3 regions of the Streptomyces sp. NPDC002104 genome follow, and region 1 is predicted to be linked to each of the others. Evidence: riboswitches for the same ligand, from Rfam matches in the RefSeq annotation. Region 1 holds a riboswitch; each other region holds the start of a gene.

Region 1 (10,148 bases):
GGACCGGACGCCCTCCGACTACGCCCCGACGGTGGACGGCTGGCGCAGCGCGCGGGCCGAGCTCTTCGAGCGGTTCATCGCCGAGGATCTCGCGGAGGGCGAGACGGGAGCGTTCCTGGTGTGGGGCGACCCCTCGCTCTACGACTCCACGCTCGCGATCCTCGACGAGGTGCTGGAGAAGGGCCGGGTCGCCTTCGAGCACGAGGTGGTGCCGGGCATCAGCAGCATCTCCTCGCTGCTCGCCCGCCACCGCACCACCCTCAACCGGGTGGGCCGCCCGGTCCAGATCACCACCGGGCGCCGGCTCGCGGAGGGCTGGCCGGACGGGGTGGACGACGTGGTGGTGATGCTGGACGCCCGGCACGCCTTCACCGCCCACCTCGACCAGGACCTGTACATCTACTGGGGCGCGTACGTCGGCACGCCCGACGAGATCCTGGTCTCGGGGAAGCTGGCGGAGGTCGCCGGCCGGATCGAGGAACTGCGGACCGAGGCCCGTGCCCGCAAGGGCTGGATCATGGACACGTACCTGCTGCGGCGCGACTGAGCCGCCCGGCTCAGCGCAGGTAGGCGGGCAGGACCGCGGCGAGGTGCTCGTACTCCTCGGCCCGGTTGTAGATCTGCCCGCTCACCCGGATGCCGCCGCCGCCCGGCCAGGGCCAGATGAGCACCCGGATCCGCTGCTCGGCCGCGATCCGCTCGCGCAGAGCGGCGGAGGCCGCCGGGGTTTCGGCCACCCCGGGCGGCAGGCGGAGCGTGCGCAGGGCGAGACCTTCGGTGTGCGGGAGCGGGACGATCCCGGGGATCCGCGCGAGCAGGGCCGCTCCGTAGGCGGCCAGCGCGCTGTTGTGGGCCCGCACCTTGGCCGCGTCGAGCTCCTCCAGCAGGTCGAGGCCTTCCGGGGCGGCGAGCCAGCCGGTGTAGTCGAAGGTGGCCCGGTTCTCCACGGAGCGCGGGTAGCCGTGGTGATCCTCCCAGGAGGGCACGGGCGGCCGGACCCGGGCGCGGTGCCGCGGGGCGACGGACAGGATCGCCGTGCCGGACGGGGCGTAACCCCATTTGTGGAGGTTGCCGAACCAGAAGTCGGCGCCTCCGCCGAGCGGGTCCGGGATCATGCCGGGCGCGTGGGCGCCGTCCACGATGGTGGTGACGCCCCGCTCGGCGAGTTCGGCGAGCAGCCGGGGCGAGGCGATGAGCCGGGCGGTGGGCGAGCTGATGTGGTCGAGGACGGCGACCCGGGTCCGCGGGGTGACTCCGGCCAGCACGGTTTCGCGTACGGCGTCCTCGTCGGGGAGGCCGGTGCCCAGGGACACGGTGGTGAGGGGGGCGCGCCGGGCTGCGGCCGCGACGACGGTGCCGTAGCCGTGGTCGGTGACCAGGATCTCGTCGCCGGCGGCGAACTGCACGGCGTCGAGGGCCACGTTGGCGGCCTCGGTGGCGTTGGAGACGAAGGCGAGCCCGTCCGGATCGGCGCCGAGCCGGGCGGCGATCCGGGCCCGGGCCGCGACGAGCCGGTCGGGGGCGCCGAGGAAGAAGGCGTCGGGGTCGGCGTGCGCCTCGGCGCGCAGGGCGGCCTGCGCTTCCTGGACGGGGACGGGCACCGCGCCGAACGATCCGTGGTTCAGGTGGCGGATCTCGTCGGAGAGCCGGAACAGCGCGCGGCCGCCCGGGAACTCGGCGGGACGTATGAGCCCGGCGGGCTCGGCGGGCTCGGCTGGCGCGGTCACGTGGACCTCCGTGGGTGCGGCGCGGCTGTCGACCCGATCATGCCCCGCCCCCGCCCGGAACGGCACCCCCTCCCCCGGCCATCGGCGCCGCGAAGGCGCGGCGGCACCGCAGGACCAGCTCCCGCAGGGCGGGGCTGCGGGTGTCGCGCCAGACCAGGGACAACAGGGCCGGGATCGTCACGTCCTCGATGGTCCGGGCGGTGAGGCGGTCGCGGTAGGAATCGGCCATCGAGGCGCTCAGGACGGCGACCCCCAGGCCGCGCGCCGCGAGGTCCGCGACGGCATCGGCGGCCCCGGCCTCCAGGGCGATCCCGGGCTTCAGCCCCTGTCCGGCGCAGGCCTGGTCGAGCACCGTACGCAGCCCGGTGCCCGGGGGCATGCAGATGACCGGGTGTCCGCCGAGGTCGCGCAGGGTCACCCGGTCCGCCACGGCCAGCGGGTGCCCTGGCGGCACCGCGACGACCAGGCGCTCGCTGATGAGGGTGAGCGCCTCCAGTCCGTCGGGGGTGGTGGCGGCGGTTCCGGCGAGGGCGAGGTCGACGGCGCCGGTGCGCACCGCCTGGACCAGGCGGTCGGAGTTGTCCTCCAGCAGGGCGATCTCCACGCCGGGGTGGGCCCGGTGGAAGGCGGCGAGGGCGTCGAAGAGGGGGGTGATGGTGCAGCCGACGACCATGCCGACGGTGAGGCGGCCCCGGATCAGGCCGGTCACCTCGCCCACCGCCTGGGCGAGGGCGCCGGTGGCGGCCAGCGCGGTGCGGGCGTGGTCCAGGGCGGCCTTGCCCGCGACGGTGAGGGTGGCGGTGCGGGAGGACCGGTCGAAGAGCTCGGCGCCCAGTTCCTCTTCGAGGCGGCGGATCTGGGCGCTGACACCGGACTGGCTGATGTGGACGCGTTCGGCCGCGCGGGTGAAGTTCTGCTCCTCGGCCACCGCGATGAAGTATTCGAGCTGCCTCAGTTCCATGACTGGAGATTCTAGCTCTCAGCAGAACCAGCTGTTGGACTTCTGATCCGGCGGGCGCGAGGCTTGGAGCACAGCACGGAGGACCGAGCACACCGGATCGAGCACGGATCGAGCACAGGAGGCAGCGATGTCGGACTACGCGTCGTACGAGAAGGCCCTGCACCCCGAGGACATCACCCGTCTGTTCGTCGAGCGGTCCAACGCCGGCGACGCCGCCGGGGTCGCCGCGCTCTACGAGGAGGACGCCGTGATGGCCTTCCCGCCCGGCGAGCTGACGGTGGGCCGGGAGGCCATCCGCGCCCTGTGGGAGCAGGTACTGGTGCACCGGCCCCACTTCGAGCCGGAGCCCCCGCTGCCGACGCTGGTGAGCGACGGCATCGCCCTCACCTCCACCCCGCCGAGCGACGGCACCGGGGCGCGGGCCCAGGTCGTACGCCGCCAGCCGGACGGAAGCTGGCTGCGGCTGCTGGACCAGCCGGAGTTCGCCTCGGCCCCCGGCGCGTCCGCCTAGACCGCCCGGTGTCGGGCGGCCGGCGGCCGCATGGTCTGGCGGAGGGTGGGTCCCGCGCCCAGGTCCGCGAGCCAGGCGTCCAGGCCGTCCATCGCGGTCGGGTCCAGCAGGGCCGGGTCCACGGTGGTGCGGAGCTGGTGGGGCACCCCCGAGGCGAGCAGGAGGCGCAGGCTGCGCTCCGCCGAGGCGGCCGCGTGGCCGAGGCCGGTGACCCGTTCGTAGCGGCCGGGCGGGGCCTTGACGTCGAAGCCGACCCAGTCCAGCAGGCCCGCGTCCAGCAGCCGGGCCAGGCGCCGGGGGAAGGCTCCCCCGGTGTGGAGCCCGACCTCCAGGCCGAGCGCGCGGGCTTCCCTTGCGGCTTGCGGCAGACCGCGCTGGAGCAGCGGTTCCCCGCCCGAGAAGACGATCCCGTCGAGCAGCCCCGTACGGCGGGCGAGGTGGCCGAGCACCTCGTCCCAGGAGACGGCGGCGGGGGCGCGGGCGGGCAGCAGGGCGGGGTTGTGGCAGTAGTCGCAGCGCCAGGGGCAGCCCTGGCAGAAGACGGTGGTGACCAGCTTGCCGGGCCAGTCGCAGGTGGACAGCCGGGACCAGCCGCCGATGCGGACGGCCTCCCCGGCCGCCGCCGGGGCGGTCACACCGCCGCCTTGAAGTGGACGCGCTCGGCGTGTTCGCCCTTCTTGCCGATGTTGAAGGAGGACACCGGGCGGTGGTAGCCCATGACCCGGGTCCAGACCTCGCACACGGCCCCGCAGGTGGGGCAGTGGGGCTGCTCCCCCGCCAGGTAGCCGTGGTCCGCGCAGATGGAGAAGGTCGGGGTCACCGTCAGGTACGGGAGCCGGAAGGTCTCCAGCGAGCGCCGGACGAGCTTGCGGCAGGCCTCCGCCGTCGGGATCCGCTCGGGGGTGTACAGGTGCAGGACGGTGCCGCCCGTGTACTTGCCCTGCAGCTCGTCCTGGCGCTCCAGCGCCTCGAACGGGTCGTCGGTCCAGCCGACGGGCAGCTGCGAGGAGTTGGTGTAGTACGGGTTGGCGTCGGTGCCGGCCTGGAGGATGCCGGGGAAGCGGGCCCGGTCCTCCTTCGCGAAGCGGTACGTCGTGCCCTCGGCGGGGGTGGCCTCCAGGTTGTAGAGGTGGCCGGTGCTCTCCTGGAACTCGACCATCCGGGCCCGGACCCGGTCCAGGAGGCGGACCGCGAGGGCGTGGCCCTCGGGCGCGGTGATGTCGTGGGCGTCCCCGCTGAAGTTGCGGACCATCTCGTTGACGCCGTTGACGCCGATGGTGGAGAAGTGGTTGCGCAGGGTGCCCAAGTACCGCTTGGTGTAGGGGAGGAGACCGCCGTCGATCAGGTCCTGGACGGTGATCCGCTTGAGTTCGAGGCTGTCCCTGGCGAGTTCGCACAGCCGGTCCACCGCGGCCAGCAGCCCCGTCTCGTCGCCCGCGTGAAGGTGGCCGAGCCGGGCGCAGTTGAGGGTGACCACGCCGAGCGAGCCGGTCTGCTCGGCGCTGCCGAAGAGGCCGTTGCCGCGCTTGAGCAGTTCGGTCAGGTCGAGCTGGAGCCGGCAGCACATGGAGCGGATCATGTGGGGTTCGAGCGCGGAGTTGATGAAGTTCTGGAAGTACGGGAGCCCGTACTTGGCGGTCATCGCGAAGAGCCGCTCGGCGTTCTCGCTCTCCCAGGCGAAGTCCTTGGTGATGTTGTAGGTCGGGATGGGGAAGGTGAACACCCGGCCGGTGGCGTCGCCCTCCGTCATCACCTCGATGTACGCCCGGTTGATCATGTCCATCTCGGCCTGGAGCTCGCCGTAGGTGAAGCCGGTCTCCTCCCCCGCGACCACCGGGACCTGCTCGCGCAGGTCCTCGGGGCAGATCCAGTCGAAGGTGAGGTTGGTGAAGGGGGTCTGGGTGCCCCAGCGCGAGGGCACGTTGAGGTTGTGCACGAGCTCCTGGACGCACTGCCTGACCTGGTCGTACGTCAGCGCGTCGAGGCGGACGTAGGGCGCGAGGTAGGTGTCGAAGGAGGAGAAGGCCTGGGCGCCCGCCCATTCGTTCTGCAGGGTGCCGAGGAAGTTCACGATCTGGCCGACGGCCGAGGACAGGTGCCTCGGCGGGGCGGAGTCGATCTGTCCGGGGACTCCGTTGAAGCCCTCGGCCAGCAGGGTGCGCAGGGACCAGCCGGCGCAGTAGCCGGAGAGCATGTCCAGGTCGTGGATGTGGAGGTCGCCCTCGCGGTGGGCGCGGGCCACGGCGTCGGGGTAGACCTGTTCCAGCCAGTAGTTCGCCGTGACCTTGCCGGCGGCGTTGAGGATGAGGCCGCCGAGCGAATAGCCCTGGTTGGCGTTGGCGTTCACCCGCCAGTCCCGGCGGTCCAGGTATTCGGTCACGGTCTCTACGGCGTCGACGACAGCAGTCACGGCAGCCCTCCCACGAGGCTCGGCACGGAAGAATGGCGGGCCCTCCTCGAAGGCCCGTGCCGGCAGGTGTCGGACTCGTCCGCCTCTGGCGGACTCACCGTTGCGGGGCAGTCCCGGATTCCCACCGGGTTCCCTGTTGCCTCGGTCGGGGAGAGGCCCCGCCGAACCGGCAGAACCAACACTACATATAGATGCGGGAGTGGATGGCCACCACTACATATGGGGTGACGAAGGTCCCGAACCACGGGACTTCGGCCCCTGCGAGTCCACGCCGGGGCCCCTGCGGGCGCACGCCGGGGCCCCCGCGGACTCAGCTCCGGCCGCTGGTGGCGGCGTAGTACTGGAGGTCCTGGACCTCGACCGTGCGGTCCACCCGGTACGGCAGCTCCACCCGGACCCCGGTCCTGCCGTCCCGCACCACGGCCGCCGAGCCGGTGCCCGGACTCAGGGGCAGCAGCTCGGAGTGGACCCCGGCCGGGGCCGCGTGCGCGCCGCCGTCCGCCCCCACGGCCGTACGGATGCTCGCGGGCGCGGTCAGGAAGCTCAGCACCTCCACCGTGTCCCGGGCCGCGGCGCTGCCGCCCCGCAGCGACATCACGAGGGACTGGCCGCCGCTCGGGTCGGCGGCGGCGAACTGGGTGCGCGAGCTCAGGTACAGCGTGTCGCGGACGACCTCCGGCCAGCCGCCCGTCTTGAACCGGGTGAGGTAGTAGGAGGAAAGGTCGAGGTAGGCATGGCCGTTGTGCAGGGAGGGCGCGAACTGGCTGCCCTCGCTGTAGTCGTTCCAGGTGGTGAGCTGGACCCAGTCGGCCCCGTCCTCGATGGCGCGGTTCCATGTGGCGCGCAGGGTAGCGGTGTTGCCGGCCTCGTCGTAGATGCCCTGGTTGGGGCGGGCGTCCTGGACCGACACGGGCTGCATCCAGATCCTGCCCGCGGCGTGGGCGCGCCGGACGTCGCGCGTGGAGCTCTCCTGGCCGACGTAACTGCGGCTGCCCCACTCGGAGAATCCGTAGCTGATGGGCTCGAACTCCCCGCTGTGCGAGCCGAAGTCGAGGAAGAGCGGGACGAAGGCGGTCCGGATGCCGTGCCGGGACTTCAGGACGTCCATGACCCGCGTCCACCAGGCGGCGCTCTTCTCCTCCGCCTTGAACGGCGAGACGACCAGCCGTCCGTCGGGCAGCCGGTGCGCGGCCGGGGACGCGGCGAGGTCCGCGAGCAGGCCGGCGAGCACGGCCGGGTCGTCGGTGCCCAGGGAGGTCATGTCCGGCATCAGCATGATCTTGAACCCGGGGTCCACCGAACGGGCCGCCTCCATCAGGAGCTTGCAGCGTTCGAGGTTCTTCCCGGAGAGCGAGAGCAGGTCGAGGGTGAATCCGTCGAGGCCGGCGGCGCGGGCCGTACGGACCTCCTGCTGGAGGTTGGCGAGCTCCCAGTTCCCGCCCTTGGGCGCGACGGGCAGCGGCCGGTCGCGCAGCAGGCCGCCGTAGCGCTCGTGCTTGCCGTTCTCACCGTCCGGTTGCAGGTAGTTGCGGGTGTAGTAGTCGGCGTCGGCGCTCGCGTTGTCCAGGGAGAGCGGGTACGGGGTGAAGTAGTGCGCGAAGACCAGCTTCTTGCCGGCGGCGCCGGAGCGCAGGGCGGCCGGCTGCGGCATGTCGAAGGGCAGGGGTCCGGAGGGCCGCACCCCGTCGCCCGTACCGGGCCCGGGATCCTCGGGTTCCGGGGACGGCCCGGCCGGGCTCTGCGGGGCGGTGGCGCCCGGACCGCCGGCGGCGGGGCCCGTGGCCGTGGGCGCGGGGCTGTCGCCCGGGGTCCCGGGCAGGGTGGCGTCCGGGACCGGTTCCGGGCGGACCTGCGCGCCCGCGACGGTACGGGTGTCCCAGGCGATCCCCGCCGCGGAGCACACGCCCACGAGGAGGAAGGCCGACAGGAAGAAGCTCAGCAGGGGTCTTCGGCTCCGCAAGCCCGCACGGCGCCGGTGCGACGCGCGCCGCGCGCCCCGCCCTGCACGACGCCGGTCCGCACTCATCCTGGCCCCTCCCCCGCATGTCCGCGCCATGCCCGAACACCGGGCCGCACAGCAGCAGTACAGCGGATTACGGGCCCCCGGACAACCAGGGTGGACAAAGGCATGTGACCTGTACAACTCCGGCGATCACCGGGCGCCACGGTCCTTTCACCGGAATAGGGAATTCCCCTGGCCTTTCCCGAAAACTGGCGCATAATCGTCTTCATGCGGCTTGAAACAACCCTCTTGCCGCAGGTCACGCATGCAGGGGGGCATCGTGCCGATGAGGGATTCCAGAGGAGCCGGTACGTTCCCGGCGACCTCCGCCGAGCTGTCCCGTCTTTTCACCGCCGTGCGCCGGGGCAAGGTGCTGACCGTCACCGGTCGGTTCCGGGAGCCCCGCAGCCAGTTGGTGCGCGAGATCGGGCAACGGCTCTCGTCCAATTTCTACGACGGCGTGGCCGTGGTGTCCATGGACCGGCGGTTCGGGATCCGCGATCTGACCGCCGCACTGGGCTGTCTGCCGGGCATGCCCTTCCTGCCGTGCGGGACGTCGAACGCGGCGTCGTGGCTGGCGGAGCGCGACATGCTGCTCGTCCTCGACGGCTGCGAGCACCTCGCGTCCGAGACGGTCGACTGGCTGCGCGAGCTGCTCGCCGTGGCCCCCGGGCTGCGGATCCTGGCCGCCGGGCCCGGCCCGCTGGCCTTCTCCACGGATCAGGTGCACCGGCTCTGACCGGGCACGCGAACGGGTCCGCCCCGGCCGGCTGATGCCGGCCGGGGCGGACCCGTGCACGCGGTGCGGTGGACCTCAGCCGAGGAGCGCGAGCGCCGCGTTCAGCGTCGCGGACGGCCGCATGATCGCCGAGGCCTTGGCGGCGTCGGGCTGGTAGTAGCCGCCGATGTCGGCCGGGGAGCCCTGGACGGCGATGAGCTCGCCGACGATCTTCTCCTCGGACTCGGCCAGCGTCTTGGCGAGCGGGTCGAACGCCGCGGCCAGCTTCGGGTCGTCGGTCTGGCGCGACAGCTCCTGCGCCCAGTACAGGGCGAGGTAGAAGTGGCTGCCGCGGTTGTCGATGCCGCCCAGCTTGCGGCTCGGCGACTTGTCCTCGTTGAGGAAGGTGCCCGTCGCCCGGTCCAGGGTGTCGGCCAGCACCTGGGCGCGGGCGTTGCCGGTGGTGGTGGCGAGGTGCTCGAAGGAGACGGCCAGCGCGAGGAACTCACCCAGGGAGTCCCAGCGCAGGTAGTTCTCCTTGACGAGCTGCTGGACGTGCTTCGGGGCGGAGCCGCCGGCGCCCGTCTCGAAGAGGCCGCCGCCGTTCATCAGCGGGACGACCGACAGCATCTTGGCGCTGGTGCCCAGCTCCAGGATCGGGAACAGGTCGGTCAGGTAGTCGCGCAGCACGTTGCCGGTCACCGAGATGGTGTCCTCGCCGCGGCGGATCCGCTCCAGGGAGTAGGCGGTGGCCTCGACCGGGGACAGGATCTTGATGGTCAGACCGGCGGTGTCGTGGTCCGCGAGGTACGTCTTGACCTTGGCGATCAGCTGCGCGTCGTGGGCGCGGCCCTCGTCGAGCCAGAAGACGGCCGGGACGCCGGTGGCGCGGGCGCGGGTGACGGCGAGCTTGACCCAGTCCTGGATCGGCGCGTCCTTGGTCTGGCAGGCACGGAAGATGTCGCCGGCGGCGACCTCCTGCTCGATGACCGTGGCACCCGAGGCGTCGACGACGCGGACGGTGCCGGCGGCGGCCAGCTCGAAGGTCTTGTCGTGGCTGCCGTACTCCTCGGCCTTCTGGGCCATGAGGCCGACGTTCGGCACCGAGCCCATCGTGGACGGGTCGTACGCGCCGTGCTTGCGGCAGTCGTCGATGACGGCCTGGTAGACACCGGCGTAGCTGCTGTCCGGGAGGACGGCGAGCGTGTCGGCCTCGGCGCCGTCCGGGCCCCACATGTGGCCGGAGGTGCGGATCATGGCCGGCATCGAGGCGTCGACGATGACGTCGGACGGCACGTGCAGGTTGGTGATGCCCTTGTCGGAGTCCACCATCGCGAGGGCCGGGCCCTCCGCGATCTCGGCGTCGAAGGAGGCCTTGATCGCGTCGGCGTCGGGCAGCGCGCCCAGGCCGTTCAGGATGGTGCCGAGGCCGTCGTTCGGGGACAGACCGGCGGCCGCCAGGGTCTCGCCGTAGCGGGCGAAGGTCTTCGGGAAGAAGGCGCGGACCACCTGGCCGAAGATGATCGGGTCGGAGACCTTCATCATCGTGGCCTTGAGGTGCACGGAGAACAGGACGCCCTCGGCCTTGGCACGCTCGATCTGGTCGTTGAGGAAGGTGCGCAGCGCGTCGACGTGCAGGACGGACGCGTCCACGACCTCGCCGGCGAGCACCGGTACGGAGTCGCGCAGCACCGTGACGGCGCCGTCGGCGTCGACGTACTCGATGCGCAGCGTGCCGGCCTCGGCCATCACGGCGGACTTCTCGGTGGAGCGGAAGTCGTTCTCGCCCATGGTGGCGACGTTCGTCTTCGACTCGCCG
Region 2 (10,148 bases), on a different contig from region 1:
TCTGGGTCAACAACAACCGGGGCCACACGCTCACCCCGATCAACCCGGCCACCGGCGAGGCCGGCAAGCCCGTCGAGGTGCACGACCCGTACAACCTGTACTTCACGCCCAACGGCAAGTACGCGGTGGTCATGGCCTCCATGGACAAGGAGCTGGTCTTCCGCGACCCGCACACGATGGACCGGGTGAAGACCGTCCCCGTGACCTGCTTCGGCGTCAATCACGCGGACTTCTCCGCGGACGGCCGCTACTTCATCGTGAGCTGCGAGTTCTCCGGTGAACTGCTCAAGGTCGACACCGAGAAGATGGAGGTCGTCGGCCAGCAGAAACTCCCCTTCGAGGGCGCGATGCCGCAGGACGTCAAGGTCTCGCCGGACGGAAAGACCTTCTACGTCGCGGACATGATGGCGCACGGCATGTGGGTGCTCGGCGGCGACAAGTTCGAGACGCCCAAGCTGCTGCCCACCGGAAAGGGCTGCCACGGCCTGTACGTCAGCCGCGACTCCAAGGAGATGTACGTCTCCAACCGGGGTGAGGGATCGATCTCCGTCTTCGACTTCACCCAGAACAAGCTGACCAAGAAGTGGGAGCTGCCCGACGGCGGCAGCCCCGACATGGGCGGTGTCTCGGCCGACGGCAAGGTGCTGTGGCTCTCGGGCCGGTACAACTCCGAGGTCTACGCCATCGACACCACCACCGGCAAGCAGCTCGCGAAGATCCCGGTGGGCGGCGGACCGCACGGCCTCGCCGTCTACCCGCAGCCCGGCCGCTACTCCCTCGGCCACACCGGCATCTTCCGGTAGGCCGCGAGCGCGCCCGTACGCGGACAGGGGTGTGCCCCGGGAGCTCGCACAGCTCCCGGGGCACCGTGGACCGCTCACCGACGCCTCCTCACCAGGCGACGGGGAGCCGCTCGGGAAGCCGCTTGATGAAGCCGGTCCGCCACACGAGGTTCTCCGCCGGCACCGCGAGACGCAGCTCGGGCAGCCGCTCGACCAGCACCTCCAGCGCGATCTCGGCGTGCGCCCGGCCCAGCGCGGAAGCCGGGCAGAAGTGCCGGCCGGCGCCGAAGGCGAGGTGGGCGTGGGAGCTCTCGCGCTCCAGGTCCAGCTCGTCGGGGTTCTCGAAGGCCTCCGGGTCGAAGTTGGCCCCCTCCAGCAGGACGAGCACCAGCTCGCCCTCCCTGACCAGCACGTCCCCGACCTGGATGTCCGCCAGCGCGATGCGCGGCAGGCCGTCGCCGACGGACAGGTTCCAGCGGAGCAGCTCGTCCACGGCCTTGCCCATGCGCTCCGGGTGCTTGCCGAGGTACCCGATGAGCTCGGGCCTCTGCAGCAGCGCCAGGACGGCCAGGGTCAGGAACGCGGAGGTGGAGACGGCGCCGGCCCCGAAGAGCGAGACGGCGACGGTGGCGAACATGTCGTCGGTCAGGTGCGCCGACTCCGGGTCCGCCTCCTTCAGCTCGGCGAACCTGCCGAGGAGCCCCGTACGCTCCTCGGCGGGCAGCGCCAGCTGCGCCTTCAGCTGCTGCTCGAAGTAGCCGACGTCCTTGTACCAGTTGAGCGCGGAGTCGGCGAACGGCTCGCGCGCGGTCATGAACGCGACGTCCAGCCCCGACATCAGCCGGCGCCAGTCCTCGAACGGCACGCCCAGCACCTGGCAGTGCATGGCCGCCGAGAAGGGATCGGCGAAACAGGCCCGCAGGTCGGCGGGCCCGCCTTCGGCGACGAGCTGGTCGATGAGCTCGCCGGCCTTGGCCCGCAGCCAGTCCTGCAGGCCCTTCTGGCGCGGGTTGAGCGCCTTCATGACCGCGTTGCGCAGTCCGGCGCTGTTGATGTTGCCCATGTTGTTGACGACCTCGGGCGGGATCGTCAGCGCGTACTGGCGCGGGACGCCGGCATTGGCCGTGTCCTTGAGGCTGAAGCGCTCGTCCTCCAGCACCTGCTTGGCCAGCGCGTAGCTGCTCACCAGCCAGGCCGGGTCCCCGGTGAGGGTACGGACCTTCGCGACGGGCGCCTTCTCGCGCAGCCAGGTGCATTCCTCGGGGAGCACGTCACCGCGCCGCGAGAGGGGGAAGTCGATGAGGGGCTCGGCGGTCCGGCCGGTGCCCTCAAGCTGCTCGACGCTCATCGACGGTCCCTTCGGTTGGTGCGGTGTGCGTGTTCGCGTGCGGGTTCGGGTTCGCGTCCGGGTGGTCCGGGTCGCTCCGTGGCCGGCCGGCCGCCTCCGGGCGGACCACGGCGTAGGCCTGGTTCCTCGTCGCGCGCAGTCCCCCACCGCGGGCGAAGAGGACGTCGGTCATCGGCATCTTGACGTGGTAGGCCGCCACCGAGGACGGCACGTCGAGGATGCTCGGGGTGTCGATGAAGAACGGCAGCTCGGCTGCCATGTAATCGAAACACACCTGCAACTGTGCGTCGGTGATCGATTCACCTTCCGGCAACTTGGAGCCGACAAAGTGCAGGGCCATTTCCTCGCAGCCCTTGCGAAATTCGTCGTCGGTCTCCAGGAAATGGAGCACGCGTCGGTGCAGAAGTTGGTAGACGGGGTTCGTCTGGAACTCCGACAGTGCCCTCACTCGGATTTCCGCGTGCGGAGGTCCTGATTCCTCCACACCCTTGAGAATCCTTCGCCGGACTGCCTTGATTTCCTTCGTCGCACGCTTCTCCGCGTGTTCCCGGGTGTAGCCGAAGGCGGCGAACATCCTGTCCACGTGGAGGTCTGCGTAGACGAAGTCGACCTGCGCGAAGCGGGTCGTGGCCCATCGGGCGAGGTCGGATATGCGCTCGGAGCTGAAGTAGCTGTTTCCAGGACTCACTCCGATGAGCACATGGTCGCCGTCTTCCCAGATGTGGTGGCACGTGCGGGTGAAGGGCAGAACTTCGAATGATGCGTCAGCTGTGATCGTCACCTGTGTGATCGCCCTTGTTGCCGCTTGTCCCTGGGAGCCCTGCGCTCCCGGTGTGGCGGCAATGTCGCTACGTTATGCCGTGGTCCCGGAGCGTGACAAGTGGGGGCTTGAATTGTTGGCTGGAATTATCACTTCCGCACTACGGAAGAGTAATTGAATTTCTATCTGCCGCTCGAACGGGACCCGGGGCGTGAGGGGGGCGGGCGTGCCGCTACCCTGAGCCGGTCAACAAGCACCAAGAAGGGGTGGACCCAGTGGCGGACATCGAGAGCGCACGGACGACGTTCGGCAAGTTCGACGTGAACGGTGACGGCTTCGTGACGGCCGACGAGTTCCGTTCGGCGATGGCGGCGATGGGCGACCCGTTCGTCACCGGCCCGGTCGCGGAGGCCGTGATCGCCGCCAAGGACGCGAACGACGACGGCCTGCTGAGCTTCGACGAGTTCTGGGCCTCCCTGAACAAGTAAGCCCCCGCGACGCCCCCGGCCCCCGCCGGGCCGGGGCGCGCGTCAGGTCTGCCGCTGTCCGCCGGCCACGTCCCGGGGGACCCCGCCGGCCATGCCTTCCACCTCGGCGAGGGCCTCCTCCAGCCAGCGCAGCCAGAACGTCTCCAGCCCGGTTCCCGCGTGCAGCACGACACGCCGCAGCCGGTCCTCGCCGGAGTCCCGGCCCACCGGGAAGTCCCTCTCCTCGATGCCCTCGTACACGGCCAGCTGGGCCCGGTGCAGCTCCAGATGCCGCCGCAGCTCGGCCGCCAGCCCCTGCGGCCCCACGACCGCGGCCGCCCGGATCCGCAGCAGCAGCGGATCGCGCACCGGCTTGGGATCCTGACGCTCCCCGACCCACCGCGCCAGCTCCCCGCTCCCGGCGGGCAGCACCTCGTACTCCTTCTTCTGCCCGCGTACGGGCCCCTCGCTGGGCAGCGCCCGGATCAGCCCGCCCTCCTCCAGCCGGCCGAGCTCCCGGTAGATCTGCTGGTGCGTCGCGGACCAGAAGTACCCGATCGACCTGTCGAACCGCCGGGTCAGCTCCAGCCCCGACGAGGGCTTCTCGAGCAGGGCGGTGAGGATGGCGTGCGGCAGCGACATGCGGCCATCCTAGATTTGCCCCCAGGCGGCCAGGGCCTGCGGATCGCGGGGGCCCGGGGCGTCCGCCGCCAGCAGGCCGTGGGCCCGCAGCAGCGCGGCCACCGCCGGGGACCAGGCCGGGCGCAGGCCCGCCGAGGTGAGCAGGGCCGGGTCCGAGAGGAGGGGCTCGGCCGGGCCGAAGCGGATGCCCTGCGGGGTCAGGACCGCCGCGTCGTCGGCCCAGCGGACCGCCAGGTCCACGTCGTGGGTGGCCATGACCACCGTGGTGCCGGACGACCGCAGGCCCGCCAGGACGTCGAGGAGGCGCTCCTGGCCGTCCGGGTCCAGGCCGGCCGTCGGCTCGTCCAGGATCAGCACCCGCGGCGCCATCGCCACCGCCCCCGCGATCGCCGCGCGCTTGCGCTGGCCGTAGGAGAGCAGGTGGGTGGGGCGGTCCCGGAGCGGGGTGATGTCCAGGGCGGCGAGGGCCGCGTCCACGCGGGCGCGGACCTCCGGGGCGGGGAGCCCCAGGTTCATCGGGCCGAAGGACACGTCCTGCTCGACCGAGGCCGCGAACAGCTGGTCGTCGGGATCCTGCACCACGAGCTGCACGGACGTGCGCAGCCGGGTCAGCCCGGCCCGGTCGTACGAGACCCGCGTGCCGTCCAGCCGCAGCGATCCCGCGCCGGGCCGCAGGCCGCCGCTCAGCAGCCGCATCAGGGTGGTCTTGCCGCTGCCGTTGCGGCCCAGCAGGGCCAGCGCCCGGCCCGGCGCGATGGCGAAGTCGACGCCGGTCAGGACGGCGGGGCCGTCCTCGTAGGCGTAGCCGGCGCCGGTCAGTTCCACCAGGGGGGTCGTCACCGGGTTCACGAGGAGAGCCCCTTCAGGGTGAGGGTCAGGGTGATCAGGGCCGCCAGCAGGCCGGCGGTGGCCGTCAGGAAGCGCCACGACAGGGCCGCCTCCGGGACGAGGACCCGCAGCGCGCCGTCGTAGCCGCGCCCGGCCAGCCCCGACTGGAGCTTGGCCGCGCGGTCGAAGGCCCGTACGAAGGAGGTGGCGGCGAGCCCCGCGAGGGAGCGCCACACCGCGGCCCGGCCGGTGTGCCCGAGGCGGGCCGCCTGGGCCCGGCGGACCTGGGCCATGGAGTCGAGCAGCAGGAAGCCGATCCGGTACATGACCAGCGCCACGTCCACCACCGGGGCCGGCACCCCGGCCCGCACCAGCCGGGGCAGTACGTCGGAGACCGGGGTGGTGAAGGCGAACAGCAGCAGTCCGAGCGAGGCCGCCGAGGTGCGCAGCAGCAGTTCGGCGGCGGCCCGGGGGCCGTCGGGGGCCAGGGAGACCGGCCCCGACGGGCCGCCGACCGCGAACAGCAGCGGCACCGCCCCGGTGAAGCAGAAGCCGAGCGGGATCCGGAAGGCCCGCCAGAGCTGCCGGCCGGCCACCCCGGCCGGCCCGAGCAGCACGGCGAGGGTGGCGGCGGCCACCAGCGGCCCGCCCGGCCAGGGCGGCAGGCACACGGCGGTGACCGTCAGCCCGATCCCGAGCACGGCCTTCTCCAGCGGGTGCCGGCCCCGCCAGCGACTGCTGTGCGCGGCCACGTCGATCGGCAGCACCGCCTACGCCTCCGGGGCGGTGGTGGGGGAGGCGGCGGCAGCGGCGGCGGCCGCTCCCTGGCGGCGGCCCTTGCGGACGCCGAAGTAGTACGCGAGCACGCCCGCGCCCAGTGCCGCCTGCAGGGCGAACAGCGCGGACTCGATCTCGCCGGAGGGGGGCTCGTAGAGGGGGGAGAACCAGGGCTCGTAGTCCGGCTTCAGCTCGGTGATCGCCGTCTCGGCCTGCGCGTCGGCGCCGGCGAAGGGCTCCTCCTTGTGGTCGCCCATCCCCAGGGCGACCGGGAGCACGGCCAGCGCCGCCACCAGGAGCAGCAGCAGAGCGTTGATCTTGGCGTTCCTGGACATCTTCGTGTTCTTCGGCATCCCGCTCATCAGGCCGCCGCCCTCTCTTCGGTACGGGTGCCGGTCAGCTTCGCGACGCCGAGGCGGACCAGGTCCGACTTGCTCGACGCCATCAGCAGCCGCATCACCAGGACGGTCAGCAGCCCCTCGCTCACGGCCAGCGGGATCTGCGTGACCGCGAAGATCCCCCCGAACTTCGCGAGCGAGCCGATGAACCCGGAGGCCGGGTCGGGGAAGGCCAGCGCGAGCTGCACGCTGGTGACGCAGTAGGTGACCAGGTCGGCGAAGAAGGCGCCGAAGAACACGGTCACCATCAGCGGGGCTCCGGCCTTCCGCAGCAGCCGGTAGACGGCGTAGCCCGCCCACGGGCCGGCGATGGCCATCGAGAAGACGTTGGCGCCGAGGGTGGTGAGCCCGCCGTGCGCCAGCAGCAGGGCCTGGAACAGCAGGGTGATCGTGCCCAGCACCGCCATGATCGGCGGCCGGAACAGGATCGCCCCGAGTCCGGTGCCCGTGGGGTGCGAGCAACTGCCGGTCACCGAAGGGATCTTCAGGGCGGACAGGACGAAGGTGAAGGCCCCGGACGCGCCGAGCAGCAGCGTGCTCTCCGGGTTGGCCTTCACCTCGCGGGTGAGCGCGCGGACGCCGTGGACGACGAAGGGAGCGGACGCGGCGCCCCAGGCGACCGCGTGCAAAGGGGGCAGGAACCCCTCGGCTATATGCATGAGTAGGGAGACCTCTCCAGCACCTCGTGGATGGACAACGCGCCCCGGCCGGTCTCCTGGCTCACGGGTTGACGTCCATGCCCCGCCTTCCCGGGCAGCGCGGAACCTCCCGCGCAGCCCAGTGGCTTTCCCGCAGGAGTGGAGCCGGACTTCCCGATCACAGTGGCGAGGGCCGCACCGGTTTCCCACCGGTTTCCCGAACACCAAGGCCCGCTGACCCTAGTCGGCCGCACGGACCGGTAACAACCCGCCCCAATCGCGCCGGCCGCCTTCCGGATTCCGCTTGGCCGTGACGCTCCGTAGCCGGTCGCCCGGTGTGACGCCCAAGGGCGCGGACCCGAGGGGGAGTTCCGCGGGCCCGCCGCCGCGGGTGGCCGGGCGATCCGCGGCTCCGCGCCGTTCCGTACGGGGGCCGCGCGCCCGGACGGGTGCGGTCCGCTGGCGGCCCCGCCCCGTGGCGCCGACGCTGGTGCGGTGACCGCCGAATCCGATGCCGCGCCCGCCTTCGACTACTCCGACCTCACCGCCGTGTACGTCAACTGCACGCTCAAGCGATCGCCCGAGCCCAGCAACACCGAGGGCCTGATCGACAAGAGCCGCGCGGTGATGGAGGCGGCCGGGGCGCGGACCTCGCTCATCCGGGCCGTCGACCACGACATCGCCACCGGTGTCTGGCCCGACATGACCGACCACGGCTGGGACAGCGATCAGTGGCCGGTGCTCTACAGCCAGATCATGGACGCCGACATCCTCGTGCTGTGCGGCCCGATCTGGCTCGGGGACAACAGCTCGGTGATGAAGCAGGTCATCGAGCGGCTCTACGCCTGCTCCTCGATCCTGAACGACCAGGGCCAGTACGCCTACTACGGGCGCGTGGGCGGGGCGCTGATCACGGGCAATGAGGACGGGGTCAAGCACTGCGCCATGAACGTCCTCTACAGCCTCCAGCACCTCGGCTACGCGATCCCCCCGCAGGCCGACGCCGGCTGGATCGGCGAGGCCGGGCCCGGGCCCTCGTACCTGGACCCCGGATCGGGCGGTCCCGAGAACGATTTCACCAACCGGAACACGGCCTTCATGAGCTGGAACCTCATGCACCTGGCGGCCCTGCTCAAGCGGTCCGGCGGGATGCCGGCGCACGGCAACCAGCGCTCCCTGTGGGACGCGGGCTGCCGCTTCGACTTCCCGAACCCCGAGCACCGGTAGCCGGGCCCCGTCTCCCGCCGGCGGGTGTGCGCTCAGCAGACGTTCGGGTGCGCGACGTCCAGGACGAAGCGCTCCGGGGCGTGCAGCGTGAACGAGCTGTAGGCGGGCTTGGTGTCGAAGGCGGCGCCGAGGGTGACGTACCCCTCGTAGTCGCCGGTCAGGGCGAGGCCCTTCAGCTTGGGCAGGCCGATCGTGACGAGCTTGGGCCCGCGGTAGACGTTGCGGCCCGCGTCGTCGTGTCCGGCGGCGGGGTGCAGGCGGATCTCCAGGAAGTACGTCCCGGCCAGCGGGACGGGCTTGCCGGACCCGTCGTAGACCAGCTTCGGGACGGGGGTGACGGTGACCCCGGGGACGGACCCCTGGAGGTCGACGACCACCCGGTCGTACGTGCAGTGGCCGCCGTAGCGGGCATTGACGACGAGCGGAGTCTGGGTGGCCTTGGTGGTGGAGGCGGCCGTGGTGGCCGCGGCGGAGGCCGGTGCGGCGAAGGCCAGGGCGGCGGCGAGCAGTGCGCCCGCCCCCACTGCGACGGCCTGCCGGCGGCGTGGACGGTTCATGGCGTCCCCTCGATTCCGAGAGACGGGGAACGGTGTCATCCGTGAGGACGCGTCCGCCACGGCGGCGGTTGCACCGGGTTCACCGGGTTCACCGGGTTCGCCGGATTCAGCTGGGAAGGAGGGCGCTCAGCTCGGCGTCGAGGTCGTAGTGCCGGTGTTCCTGGCCGCGCGGCACCAGCTCGGTCATCCGGCGGCACAGCGCCTGTACGTCCTTGGCCCGGGCGGACACCACGCAGGACTGCGTGCCGTTGCTGAAGGCCAGGAACACCCGCGGCTCGGTGCCCTTCCAGCGCGGCCACACCTGGATGTCGCCCTCGCCGGTGGCGCAGACCTGGCCGTCGAGCAGCAGCTCCCGGGAGAAGACCCAGTGGGCGAGGTGCATCCCGGCGCCCTCGAAGTCGAGGGAGATCTCGTAGGGCCGATCGGTGCGGTACACGAAGACGCCCCGCACCGGGACGGGCGCGGGCGCGGCCTCCAGGCGGAGTGCGAGGACGCGGTGTTCGGTGCCGGCCATGCGGGCGCCTCTCTCTCGGGGTGGGTCCCGCCGGCGCACGCGCGCGACATGCCCACTCGGGCAAGCTAGCCCACCCCCGGGCCGCCTTTCCGAGGCCGAAGGTCCCCTTCGCCCGGGCCGCTCGGCCCCTCTTCGCCCGACGCGCCGAGCCCCGCCCTCCGGGGGGAGGGCGGGGCTCGGTGGAAGGGCGTGCGCGGCCGGGGCGGGGCCCCGGCCGGAACTACGGGAGCGGGTTGTAGATGAAGGACTCGTGCGCGTTGGACTGGCCGATCGCGGTGAAGCCCGAGCCGTTGGCCTGGGCGCCGTTGTTCTGGTTGGAGGCGCCGAAGCCCGAGGCGACCTGCTGGGCGGTGGAGGAGTTTCCGGTGTTGCTGCCGCCGACCCCGCTGCCGAGGACGCCGGCCAGGGCCGCGTTCGACGCGGTCCCGGCCGCACCGGCCCCGTTGTCGGCCTGCGCGACACCGGTGAGGAGCGCGAAGGCGAGGGGGAGCGATGCGGCGGCCGTCATCACGCGGATGCTGCGGGTGCTTGCCATGTTTCAAGTCCTCCAGTTAAGCAAAACGGCTGTGGTCCAAGACGGTTGGCCGAACCGCCGGGGGTGTGGACGCGACGTCGTGCCCCCACCCTGGCGCAGGTGATCATCAAGAAACCAGCTCAGACCGCCTTGTTCCCCCTCAAGCGTGACCAAGCTCCTGCCAAACCTCATATACCCCCCAATCTCGAACGAAGTTACTGGCGTAACCCACCTGCCCGGCTCGGGAGGCGGCGCGGTGAGCGGCGCACGGCCGACGCAGGGAACGACGCAGGGAACGACGAAGGCCCCGACGCCGCGCGTCGGGGCCTTCACCGGTCAGACGGTGGGGATCAGCATTCGATGACGTTGACCGCGAGGCCGCCGCGGGCGGTCTCCTTGTACTTGACCTTCATGTCGGCGCCCGTCTCCTTCATGGTCTTGATGACCTTGTCGAGGGAGACCTTGTGGCTGCCGTCGCCGCGCATCGCCATCTTGGCCGCGGTGACGGCCTTGACCGCCGCCATGCCGTTGCGCTCGATGCACGGGATCTGGACGAGGCCGCCGACCGGGTCGCAGGTCAGGCCGAGGTTGTGCTCCATGCCGATCTCGGCCGCGTTCTCGACCTGCTCCGGGGTGCCGCCCAGGACCTCGGCCAGCGCGCCGGCCGCCATCGAGCAGGCCGAGCCGACCTCGCCC
Region 3 (10,148 bases), on a different contig from region 1:
TCGCCACCGGCGGCCGGGTCCTGCGCATCGAGCGGCTCCGCCTGGCCAGCGGGGAGCCGATGGCCATCGAGACCACGCACCTGTCGGCCAAGCGCTTCCCCGCGCTGCGCCGTTCGCTGGTCAAGTACACCTCCCTCTACACCGCCCTCGCCGAGGTGTACGACGTGCGCCTCGCCGAAGCGGAGGAGACCATCGAGACCTCCCTGGCCACTCCCCGGGAGGCGGGGCTGCTCGGCACCGACGTCGGCCTGCCCATGCTGATGCTTTCCCGCCATTCGCTGGACGCCGACGGCGAGCCCGTCGAGTGGGTGCGTTCCGTGTACCGCGGCGATCGTTACAAGTTCGTCGCCCGACTCCAGCGTCCCGCCGTCTGATTCGTAGTTGACTCTCGTTCCGCTATACGGACGGGGGCTTACGTCCAGCGGGCGGTCCCCCGTAGATTCCCTGCGCTCGCGCAGATGATCAACGAGGGGACGAGGATCATGACGGAACCAGGACCGGAAGCGAATCGGTCTGTACGGGACGCGGCGAGTCCGGGCACCACGCCGGACTCGCCTTCTCCATCAGGGGGCATGTCCCCCAAGGCCGTGGCCGCATGGGTGCTGGTCGGGCTCGTGGGGGCCATCGGCTGGGGCGTGCTGGCCCTCTCGCGCGGCGAGGAGATCTCGGCCGCCTGGCTGCTCGCCGCCGCGCTGGGCTCGTACGCGATCGGCTACCGCTTCTACGCGCGCTTCATCGCGAACCGCGTACTGAAGGTGGACAAGACCCGCGCCACCCCCGCCGAACGCCTTGACAACGGTGTCGACTTCCACCCGACCGACCGACGGGTGCTTTTCGGCCACCACTTCGCCGCCATCGCCGGCGCCGGACCGCTCGTGGGTCCCGTACTCGCCTCGCAGATGGGCTACCTGCCCGGCACCATCTGGATCGTCGTGGGCGTGATCTTCGCGGGCGCCGTCCAGGACATGGTCACGCTCTTCTTCTCCACCCGGCGCAACGGCCGTTCGCTCGGCCAGATGGCCCGGGACGAGATCGGCCCGGTCGGCGGCGCCGCCGCGCTGATCGGTGTCTTCGCCATCATGATCATCCTGCTGGCCGTGCTGGCCCTGGTCATCGTCAACGCCCTGGCGCACTCGCCGTGGGGCGTCTTCTCCATCGGCATGACCATCCCGATCGCCCTCTTCATGGGCTTCTACCTGCGCGTCCTGCGCCCGGGCAAGGTCACCGAGGTCTCCGTCGTCGGCGTCGCGCTCCTGCTGCTCGCCATCGTCGCGGGCGGCTGGGTCGCCGAGTCCTCGCTGGCGGACTTCTTCACCCTGGAGAAGGAGACGCTGGTCCTCTGGATGATCGCCTACGGCTTCGTGGCGTCCGTCCTGCCGGTGTGGATGCTGCTCGCCCCGCGCGACTACCTCTCCACCTTCATGAAGGTCGGAACCATCGGGCTGCTGGCCGTGGGCGTGGTCATCGCCATGCCGACGCTGAAGATGCCCGCGGTCACCGAGTTCGCCTCGCGCGGCGACGGCCCGGTCTTCGCCGGCTCGATGTTCCCGTTCGTCTTCATCACCATCGCCTGCGGAGCCCTGTCCGGCTTCCACTCCCTGGTCTCCTCGGGCACCACCCCCAAGATGATCCAGAAGGAGACCCAGGTCCGGGTCATCGGCTACGGCGCGATGCTGACCGAGTCCTTCGTCGCCATCATGGCGATCATCGCGGCCTGCATCATCGACCCCGGCCTGTACTTCGCCATCAACTCCCCCGGCGGGGTCGTCGGCGCCACCGTCGAGACGGCCTCGCAGGCCGTCACGAACTTCGGCTTCGCCATCTCCCCCGACGCCCTCGCCCAGGCCGCGAAGGACGTGGAGGAGACCAGCCTGCTGTCCCGTACCGGTGGCGCACCGACCTTCGCACTCGGAATGTCGGAGATCTTCTCGGCCGTGGTCGGCGGCTCCTCGATGAAGGCGTTCTGGTACCACTTCGCGATCATGTTCGAGGCCCTGTTCATCCTGACGACCGTGGACGCCGGTACCCGCGTGGGCCGCTTCATGCTCCAGGACACCCTCGGCAACGTGCACAAGTCCTTCAAGGACGTCAGCTGGAAGCCCGGCGTCTGGTTCGCCAGCGCGATCGTCGTCGGCGGCTGGGGCTACTTCCTGTGGGTCGGCGTCAAGGACCCGCTGGGCGGCATCAACCAGCTCTTCCCGCTGTTCGGCATCGCGAACCAGCTGCTCGCGGCGGTCGCCCTGGCCGTCTGCACCACCCTGCTGATCAAGTCGGGCCGGCTCAAGTGGGCCTGGGTGACGGGCGTTCCGCTGGCCTGGGACCTGGCCGTCACGCTCACCGCCAGCTACCAGAAGATCTTCTCGGACAACCCGAAGATCGGCTTCTTCGCCCAGCGGGACGTCTACCAGGACGGGATCGACGCGGGCAAGATCCTCAAGCCCGCCAAGACCATGGACGAGATGCACACCGTGGTCACCAACGCCACGGTGGACGGCGTGCTGTCGGTGTTCTTCGCCCTGCTGATCGTCATCGTGCTCGTGGACGCGGCCCGGACCTGCCTGGGGGCCATCCGCAAGCCCGAGTCGGTCACCCTGGCCGAGGTCCCGTGGACCGAGTCCAAGCTCGTCGCCCCGGCCGGGCTCATCCCCACCGCCGAGGAGCGGGCCGAGCTCGCGGCCGCCGGGCTCGATTCGGGCGGGGGCCTCGCGAAGGACCCCGTACGCGAGCCGGCGTGATGACCCGCCTGCGCCACGTACTGGGCCGGGCCCGGTACTTCGTACGGGAGTTCTCGGGCGAGGCCGCCTACGACCGCTACGTCGCGCACGCCCGTACGCACGACCCGGACGCGCCGGTCCCGTCCCGCCGGGCCTTCGAACGGGCCCGCACGGACGCCCGTGAGGGCGACCCGCGCGAAGGGTTCCGCTGCTGCTGAACGGGCGGGTCCCGCAGGGGCCGCCGCGTCCACCGTCCACCCGACGGAACGCGGCGGCCCCTTCCCTTTCCCTGTCGCACACTCGATGCCATGGACATCATCATCAGGACGGCGGCGGCCGCCGAATACGAAGAGCTCGGCGAGATCACCGCACGGGCCTACCTCGACGACGGACTGCTGCACTTCTCCGCGGACGACCCCTACCTGAGCAGGCTGCGCGATGTCGCCGGCCGGGCCCCCGACGGCGAAGTGCTCGTCGCGGAGTACGAGGGCACGCTGCTCGGCGGTGTGACCTTCGCCCCTCCCGGCAGCCCGCTGTGCGACATCGCGGGCCCCGGCGAGGCGGAGTTCCGGATGCTGGCCGTCTCCCCGGCGGCCCGCGGCCGCGGCGCGGGCGAGGCCCTCGTACGGGCCTGCGTGAGCCGCGCCCGGGAGCTGGAGGGCGTGGGCCACCTGGTGCTGTCGACCACGGAGAAGATGCTCGGGGCGCACCGGATCTACGACCGGCTGGGCTTCGTACGGACGCCGGAGCGGGACTGGTACCCGGTTCCGGGCCTGCCCCTGCTCACCTACCGCCTGGAGCTGTAGTCACGCACCCGGCTCGGGGAGCGACACAACATGTGGGGGCTCACGCAAGGACCGGCCCCCACATGTATGCTCATGCTCGCTGTCGTCGCAGGGGAATCCGGTGGGAATCCGGAACTGTCCCGCAACGGTATGAAATGCACCGACTCGCTCGGTGCATCCGCAAGTCCGAGGACCTGTCGACAGTGCGCCCGGCTCGACCGAACCGGGTGCAGACACGTCCGGGCCTCGCGGTTGGGCCGGTGGACGCCACGTGGCGCATGCGCACAGCCCTGCCAGGCACGCGCTCCCCACGTGCGCCCCCTCGCGCCCCGCACCAAAGGTGTTCCCGGAGCCGAGCGAGGGAGAGCTCCCCCCGTGACCATCGCGCCTTCCGCACCGCGCGCCGAGTCCGACCCGTCCGCCCACGAGGGTCCGGGGGCCGCGCTCCTGCGCACGCTCACCGAGCTGACCGCCGACCTGCCCGACACCGACCCCGGCCGGGTCGCCGCCGCCGCGCTGCGCGGCCGCAGCGCCGCCGCCGACGAGGCGGAGCTCCGTACGCTCGCCACCGAGGCGGCCGCCGGGCTGATCTCCGAGGACCCGGCGTACTCCCGCCTCGCCGCCCGCCTGCTGACGCTGGCCGTCCGCGACGAGGCCGCCGGCCAGGGTTCCGGTTCCTTCTCCGAGTCCGTCGAGGTCGGCCACCGCGAGGGCCTGATCGCCGACCGCACCGCCGACTTCGTCCGCCTGCACGCGAGCCGGCTCGACGCGCTGGTCGCGCACGCGCTCGCCGAGGGCGCCGACGACCGCTTCGGCTTCTTCGGCCTGCGCACCCTGCACAGCCGTTACCTGCTGCGCCACCCGATCACCCGCCAGGTCATCGAGACCCCGCAGTACTTCATGCTGCGGGTGGCCTGCGGCCTCGCGGAGAACGAGACGGTCCAGGCCGTCGAGGAAGTGGCCTCGCTCTACCGGCTGATGAGCCGCCTCGACTACCTGCCCTCCTCCCCCACCCTCTTCAACTCCGGCACCCGGCACCCGCAGATGTCCTCCTGCTACCTGCTGGATTCCCCGCTGGACGAGCTGGACTCGATCTACGACCGCTACCACCAGGTCGCGCGCCTGTCCAAGCACGCCGGCGGCATCGGCCTGTCGTACTCCCGCATCCGCGCCCGCGGTTCGCTGATCCGCGGCACCAACGGCCACTCCAACGGCATCGTGCCGTTCCTGAAGACGCTGGACGCCTCCGTCGCCGCCGTGAACCAGGGCGGCCGCCGCAAGGGCGCCGCCGCGGTCTACCTGGAGACCTGGCACGCGGACATCGAGGAGTTCCTGGAGCTCCGCGACAACACCGGCGAGGACCAGCGCCGCACGCACAACCTGAACCTCGCGCACTGGGTGCCGGACGAGTTCATGCGCCGCGTGAACGCCGACGCCGACTGGTCGCTGTTCTCCCCCGCCGACGTCCCCGAGCTGGTCGACCTGTGGGGCGACGCGTTCGACGCCGCGTACCGCAAGGCCGAGGAGTCGGGCCTGGCCCGCAAGACCATGCCCGCCCGCGACCTGTACGGCCGGATGATGCGCACCCTCGCGCAGACCGGCCAGGGCTGGATGACCTTCAAGGACGCCTCGAACCGCACGGCGAACCAGACCGCCGAGCCGGGCACCGTCGTCCACTCCTCGAACCTGTGCACCGAGATCATCGAGGTCACCAACGACGGCGAGACGGCCGTCTGCAACCTCGGCTCGGTCAACCTCGGCGCCTTCGTCCTCGCCGAGTCCGGGGACATCGACTGGGAGCGCCTGGACGAGACCGTCCGCACCGCGGTCACCTTCCTGGACCGCGTCGTGGACATCAACTTCTACCCGACCGAGCAGGCCGGCCGCTCCAACGCCCGCTGGCGTCCGGTGGGCCTGGGCGCGATGGGCCTCCAGGACGTCTTCTTCCAGCTGAAGCTGCCCTTCGACTCCCCCGAGGCGAAGGCCCTGTCCACGAAGCTCTCCGAGCGCATCATGCTCGCGGCGTACGAGGCCTCCTGCGACCTGGCCGAGCGCAGCGGCCCGCTCCCCGCGTGGGAGCAGACCCGCACGGCCCGCGGCGTCCTGCACCCCGATCACTACGCAGTCGAGCTGAACTGGCCGGAGCGCTGGGACGCGCTGCGCGCCCGCGTCGCGACGTCCGGGATGCGCAACTCGCTCCTCCTGGCCATCGCCCCGACGGCGACCATCGCCTCCATCGCGGGCGTGTACGAGTGCATCGAGCCGCAGGTCTCCAACCTCTTCAAGCGCGAGACGCTGAGCGGTGAGTTCCTCCAGGTCAACGGCTACCTGGTGCAGGAGCTCAAGCGGCTCGGCGTCTGGGACGCCCAGACCCGCGAGGCGCTGCGCGAGTCCTCCGGCTCGGTCCAGGGCTTCGGCTGGATCCCGGCGGAGGTGCGCGACCTGTACCGCACGGCGTGGGAGATCCCGCAGCGCGGCCTGATCGACATGGCGGCGGCGCGCACCCCGTTCCTGGACCAGTCGCAGTCGCTGAACCTGTTCCTGGAGACGCCCACCATCGGCAAGCTCAGCTCGATGTACGCGTACGCCTGGAAGCAGGGGCTGAAGACCACGTACTACCTGCGCTCGCGCCCGGCGACGAAGATCGCCCGCGCCGCGTCCGGCACCGCCGTCCCGGCCGCCGCCACCCCGCTCCCGCAGGCCGTCGACGCCGACGCGCTGGCCTGCTCCCTTGAGAACCCCGAGTCCTGCGAGGCCTGCCAGTAATGAGCTCCACCGACACCACCAAGAACCTCCTGGACCCGGGCTTCGAGCTCACGCTCCGCCCCATGCGCTACCCGGACTTCTACGAGCGCTACCGGGACGCGATCAAGAACACCTGGACCGTCGAGGAGGTCGACCTCCACTCGGACGTCGCGGACCTCGCGAAGCTGACGCCCTCCGAGCAGCACATGATCGGCCGGCTGGTCGCGTTCTTCGCGACGGGCGACTCGATCGTCTCGAACAACCTGGTCCTCACGCTCTACAAGCACATCAACTCCCCGGAGGCGCGCCTGTACCTGTCGCGCCAGCTCTTCGAGGAGGCCGTGCACGTCCAGTTCTACCTGACGCTGCTCGACACCTATCTGCCCGACCCGGACGACCGCGCGGCCGCGTTCGACGCGGTCGAGGAGATCCCGTCGATCCGCGAGAAGGCGCAGTTCTGCTTCCGCTGGATGGACTCGGTCGAGAAGATCGACCGGCTGGAGACGGCCGCCGACCGGCGCCGCTTCCTGCTGAACCTGATCTGCTTCGCGGCGTGCATCGAGGGCCTGTTCTTCTACGGCGCCTTCGCCTACGTCTACTGGTTCCGCTCGCGCGGCCTGCTGCACGGCCTGGCGACGGGTACGAACTGGGTCTTCCGCGACGAAACCATGCACATGAACTTCGCGTTCGAGGTCGTGGACACGGTCCGCAAGGAGGAGCCGGAGCTCTTCGACGACGCCCTCCAGCAGCAGGTCGTCGACATGCTGAAGGAGGCCGTGGAGGCGGAGCTGCAGTTCGGCCGCGACCTGTGCGGTGACGGCCTGCCGGGCATGAACACCGAGTCGATGCGCGAGTACTTGGAGTGCGTCGCGGACCAGCGCCTGGTCCGCCTCGGCTTCGCGCCGGTCTACGGCTCGCAGAACCCGTTCTCCTTCATGGAGCTCCAGGGCGTCCAGGAACTGACGAACTTCTTCGAGCGCCGCCCGTCGGCCTACCAGGTCGCGGTCGAGGGCACGGTCGACCTGGACGAGGACTTCTAGCCCGAGGCGATCCGCCCCTTCACCAGGCTCTCCACGCGCCCGGCCGGTTCACCGGCCGGGCGCGTGGCGTACGGCGACGCGCGCCGCACGGGGGCGGGTCCGCCCGGGACGGGTCCGGGTCCGCGGGGTGCGGGGCTGCGGGGTGCGGGGCTGCTGCCCGGCCGCACGGATCTGGCGGTCGAGGCGGCGCTCGCGTGCGGCTCCGTAGAGGGCGGGGCCGAGGAGCAGGGCGGCGACGGCGAGGACGAGGAGGTAGTCGAGGAGCGTGTTCATGCCTCCACTCTCGCCAGGGCGGCCGAAACCGGACAGTGGCAGGACTGTCATGGAAGAACGAATTACTGCCACACTGGGACCATGCTGAAGAACGTCGCCGTGGCCGTGGTGAACGGGGTCACCCCCTTCGAGATGGGCATCTTCTGCGAGGTGTTCGGGATCGACCGCAGCGGCATGGGGCTGCCGACCTACGATTTCGCCCTCTGCGCCATGGAGGAGAACCCGATCACCGCCGGCGACGGCCACTACCGCCTCACGCTCCCCTTCGGGCCCGGGCGGCTGGAGGAGGCGGACCTGATCTGCCTGCCCGCCGACCGCGAGGCCGCCACCCGCGTGTACCCGGAGCCGCTCCTGGAGGCGCTGCGGCGGGCCGTGGACCGGGGTGCGCGGGTGCTGAGCGTGTGCAGCGGGGCCTTCATGCTCGGCGCGGCCGGGCTGCTGGACGGGCGGCGCTGCACCACGCACTGGATGCACGCCCCTGCCCTGGCCCGCCGCTTCCCGCGGGCCCGGGTCGACCCGGACGTGCTCTACGTGGACGAGGGCCAGGTCATCACCTCGGCCGGCACCGCCTCCGGGATCGACGCCTGCCTGCACCTCGTGCGGCAGGAGCAGGGCGCCGAGGTGGCCAACACCATCGCCCGGCGCATGGTCGTACCGCCGCACCGGGACGGCGGGCAGGCGCAGTACATCCAGCGTCCGCTGCCCCGCACCTCCTGCGACACGGTGGGCGAGGTGATCGGCTGGATGGCCCGCCATCTGGAGGAGGAGATCACGGTCGAGCAGCTCGCGGAGCGGGCCCACATGTCCGCGCGGACCTTCGCCCGCCGCTTCCTCCAGGAGACCGGCACCACCCCGTACCAGTGGGTGCTGCGCCAGCGGGTCCTGCTGGCGCAGGAGCTGCTGGAGACCACCGACGAGACGGTGGACGCGATCGCGGGGCGCTGCGGGTTCGGGACGGCGGCCGCACTGCGCCACCACTTCCTGCGGACGCTGAGCACCACCCCGAACGCCTTCCGCCGCACGTTCCGGGGCCCGGCCGCGGCGTGAGGTCCGGCCGCCGGCTCACGGGGGGCGGACTCCCCGACCTTGATCATCATCGATAGGGTTCGGAGGTTCGCACCACACAGGGGGCTCTCATGACGCGCCGCAGCGACTTCGGCTGGGACTAGACCGTTCACGCGGAAAGGCGCCCCGCTCCTGACCGGAGCGGGGCGCCTTTCGCGAGCGTACGGAACGCGGGGAACGACTAGGCGTTCGGCACCGTCTCGTAGCGCGGGGTGCCCTCTTCCATCTGCCGCAACGCGTCCTTGCGGTCCCGCTTGGAGAGCCGGTCGATGTACAGGTAGCCGTACAGGTGGTCGGTCTCGTGCTGCAGGCAGCGCGCGAAGTAGCCGGTGCCCCGCACCTTGATCGGGTTGCCCTGCGCGTCCTGGCCGGTCACCTCGGCGTAGTCCGGGCGGGCCAGCGAGGCGTAGGCGGTCGGGACCGACAGGCAGCCCTCGTTCGAGTCGTCCAGGATGCGGGCGGCGGCCGGCAGCTCGACGAGCTTCGGGTTGATCACCACGCCCGTGTGGCGGTTGCCGTCGTCGTCCGGGCAGTCGTAGACGAAGACCTTGGCGTCGACGCCGATCTGGTTCGCGGCCAGGCCCACGCCCTCGGCGGCCTTCTGGCTGGCGAACATGTCGTCGATCAGCTGGGCCAGCTCGTCGTCGAACACGGTGACGTCCTTGCACTCCCGGTGCAGGACCGGGTTGCCGACCACCGTGATCGGGCGGGCGGTACCGCGCTCGCGGTGGGCGAGCTCGCGCGCCTCACAGTCCTCGGTGTCGACGACGTACCCGTCGTTCACGCTCTCGACAACGTCGTTCTCCTGCTGCGCCATGTCCGCCGTACGCCTTCCGTAAAGTCCACCAGTCACCGATGTGCCGGTACAGACTACGGCCCCCGCTCAGCAGACCTCTTCGAGATCCCGCCACTCCCGGGTGTCCGGACTGTCCGCGACCCAGCCGTCGAGCAGCCCGCGCACCAGGCCGGCCGGCGCCGCGATCCCGCACTCCCGCTCGGGCACCCACAGCGATCCGGACCCGGCCGTACGGTGGCCCAGCGGGCCGGGGTGACCCGGTTCGCTGTGGTCGTGCGGGTCCAGGTGCTCGCCGTCGCCCTCGCCGCTCGGCATCGCGCTCTCCGAGCAGGTCCGGCACAGCAGCCGCACCGAGGAGGACCAGTCCTCGGCGGCGAAGCCCGCGTCGGAGGCCAGCTGCTCCAGGGCGTTGCGGTCGGCCTCGGTGGCCGCCTCCAGGAGCACCACCCAGGTCGGCACCGGGGAGGGCGCCCACAGCTCGATCTCGTCGAAGACGGGGTACGAGGGCCCTGCGGCGGTGACGCGCTCGCCGTGCGGGACCCCGTCGTGCAGGACGACCTCGCCCCAGCGCCGCCCCGAGGAGGGCAGCGGGATCGACAGGACCTCCATGCGGGCCGGGTCCAGCCGCCGGCCCCAGACCACCTCGGCCTCGCCCTCGGGCGACAGCCGCACGGCCGCGCTGCCGAGCCCCATGCCGACCGGTTCGCCGTTGGCGTGGGCGCCGCCCGAG

Evidence for each region. Region 1 has a riboswitch for cobalamin ahead of ACWCP2_RS04285 (ribonucleoside triphosphate reductase). Riboswitches for the same ligand answer to the same signal wherever they lie in the genome.
Region 2: it holds a riboswitch for cobalamin, as region 1 does, so the genes downstream of both, ACWCP2_RS22990 (energy-coupling factor ABC transporter permease) here and ACWCP2_RS04285 (ribonucleoside triphosphate reductase) in region 1, are expected to answer to the same signal.
Region 3: it holds a riboswitch for cobalamin, as region 1 does, so the genes downstream of both, ACWCP2_RS21945 (ribonucleoside-diphosphate reductase subunit alpha) here and ACWCP2_RS04285 (ribonucleoside triphosphate reductase) in region 1, are expected to answer to the same signal.

Annotation. Positions count from the first base shown of each region.
Region 1 covers NZ_JBSFDF010000003.1:129,549-139,696, reverse strand. Annotated here, with positions in the region: gene cobF (precorrin-6A synthase (deacetylating)) at 1-547, shown strand, start outside; gene ACWCP2_RS04305 (aminotransferase class V-fold PLP-dependent enzyme) at 558-1,727, opposite strand; gene ACWCP2_RS04300 (LysR family transcriptional regulator) at 1,765-2,688, opposite strand; gene ACWCP2_RS04295 (YybH family protein) at 2,816-3,199, shown strand; gene ACWCP2_RS04290 (anaerobic ribonucleoside-triphosphate reductase activating protein) at 3,196-3,834, opposite strand; gene ACWCP2_RS04285 (ribonucleoside triphosphate reductase) at 3,831-5,609, opposite strand; cobalamin riboswitch at 5,654-5,795, opposite strand; gene ACWCP2_RS04280 (endo-1,3-alpha-glucanase family glycosylhydrolase) at 5,920-7,569, opposite strand; gene ACWCP2_RS04275 (hypothetical protein) at 7,898-8,350, shown strand; gene ACWCP2_RS04270 (NADP-dependent isocitrate dehydrogenase) at 8,426-10,148, opposite strand, start outside.
Region 2 covers NZ_JBSFDF010000028.1:22,596-32,743, forward strand. Annotated here, with positions in the region: gene ACWCP2_RS22950 (YncE family protein) at 1-803, shown strand, start outside; gene ACWCP2_RS22955 (cytochrome P450) at 892-2,130, opposite strand; gene ACWCP2_RS22960 (tRNA-dependent cyclodipeptide synthase) at 2,111-2,911, opposite strand; gene ACWCP2_RS22965 (EF-hand domain-containing protein) at 3,166-3,378, shown strand; gene ACWCP2_RS22970 (PadR family transcriptional regulator) at 3,421-3,999, opposite strand; gene ACWCP2_RS22975 (energy-coupling factor ABC transporter ATP-binding protein) at 4,009-4,839, opposite strand; gene cbiQ (cobalt ECF transporter T component CbiQ) at 4,845-5,594, opposite strand; gene ACWCP2_RS22985 (energy-coupling factor ABC transporter substrate-binding protein) at 5,598-5,957, opposite strand; gene ACWCP2_RS22990 (energy-coupling factor ABC transporter permease) at 5,966-6,661, opposite strand; cobalamin riboswitch at 6,691-6,884, opposite strand; gene ACWCP2_RS22995 (flavodoxin family protein) at 7,136-7,867, shown strand; gene ACWCP2_RS23000 (AMIN-like domain-containing (lipo)protein) at 7,900-8,424, opposite strand; gene ACWCP2_RS23005 (SsgA family sporulation/cell division regulator) at 8,531-8,938, opposite strand; gene ACWCP2_RS23010 (hypothetical protein) at 9,159-9,473, opposite strand; gene ACWCP2_RS23015 (L-serine ammonia-lyase) at 9,803-10,148, opposite strand, start outside.
Region 3 covers NZ_JBSFDF010000026.1:14,628-24,775, reverse strand. Annotated here, with positions in the region: gene ACWCP2_RS21965 (GntR family transcriptional regulator) at 1-374, shown strand, start outside; gene ACWCP2_RS21960 (carbon starvation CstA family protein) at 573-2,735, shown strand; gene ACWCP2_RS21955 (YbdD/YjiX family protein) at 2,735-2,932, shown strand; gene ACWCP2_RS21950 (GNAT family N-acetyltransferase) at 3,023-3,520, shown strand; cobalamin riboswitch at 3,587-3,715, shown strand; gene ACWCP2_RS21945 (ribonucleoside-diphosphate reductase subunit alpha) at 3,875-6,265, shown strand; gene ACWCP2_RS21940 (ribonucleotide-diphosphate reductase subunit beta) at 6,265-7,284, shown strand; gene ACWCP2_RS21935 (hypothetical protein) at 7,333-7,557, opposite strand; gene ACWCP2_RS21930 (helix-turn-helix domain-containing protein) at 7,639-8,604, shown strand; gene def (peptide deformylase) at 8,804-9,439, opposite strand; gene ACWCP2_RS21920 (tetratricopeptide repeat protein) at 9,506-10,148, opposite strand, start outside.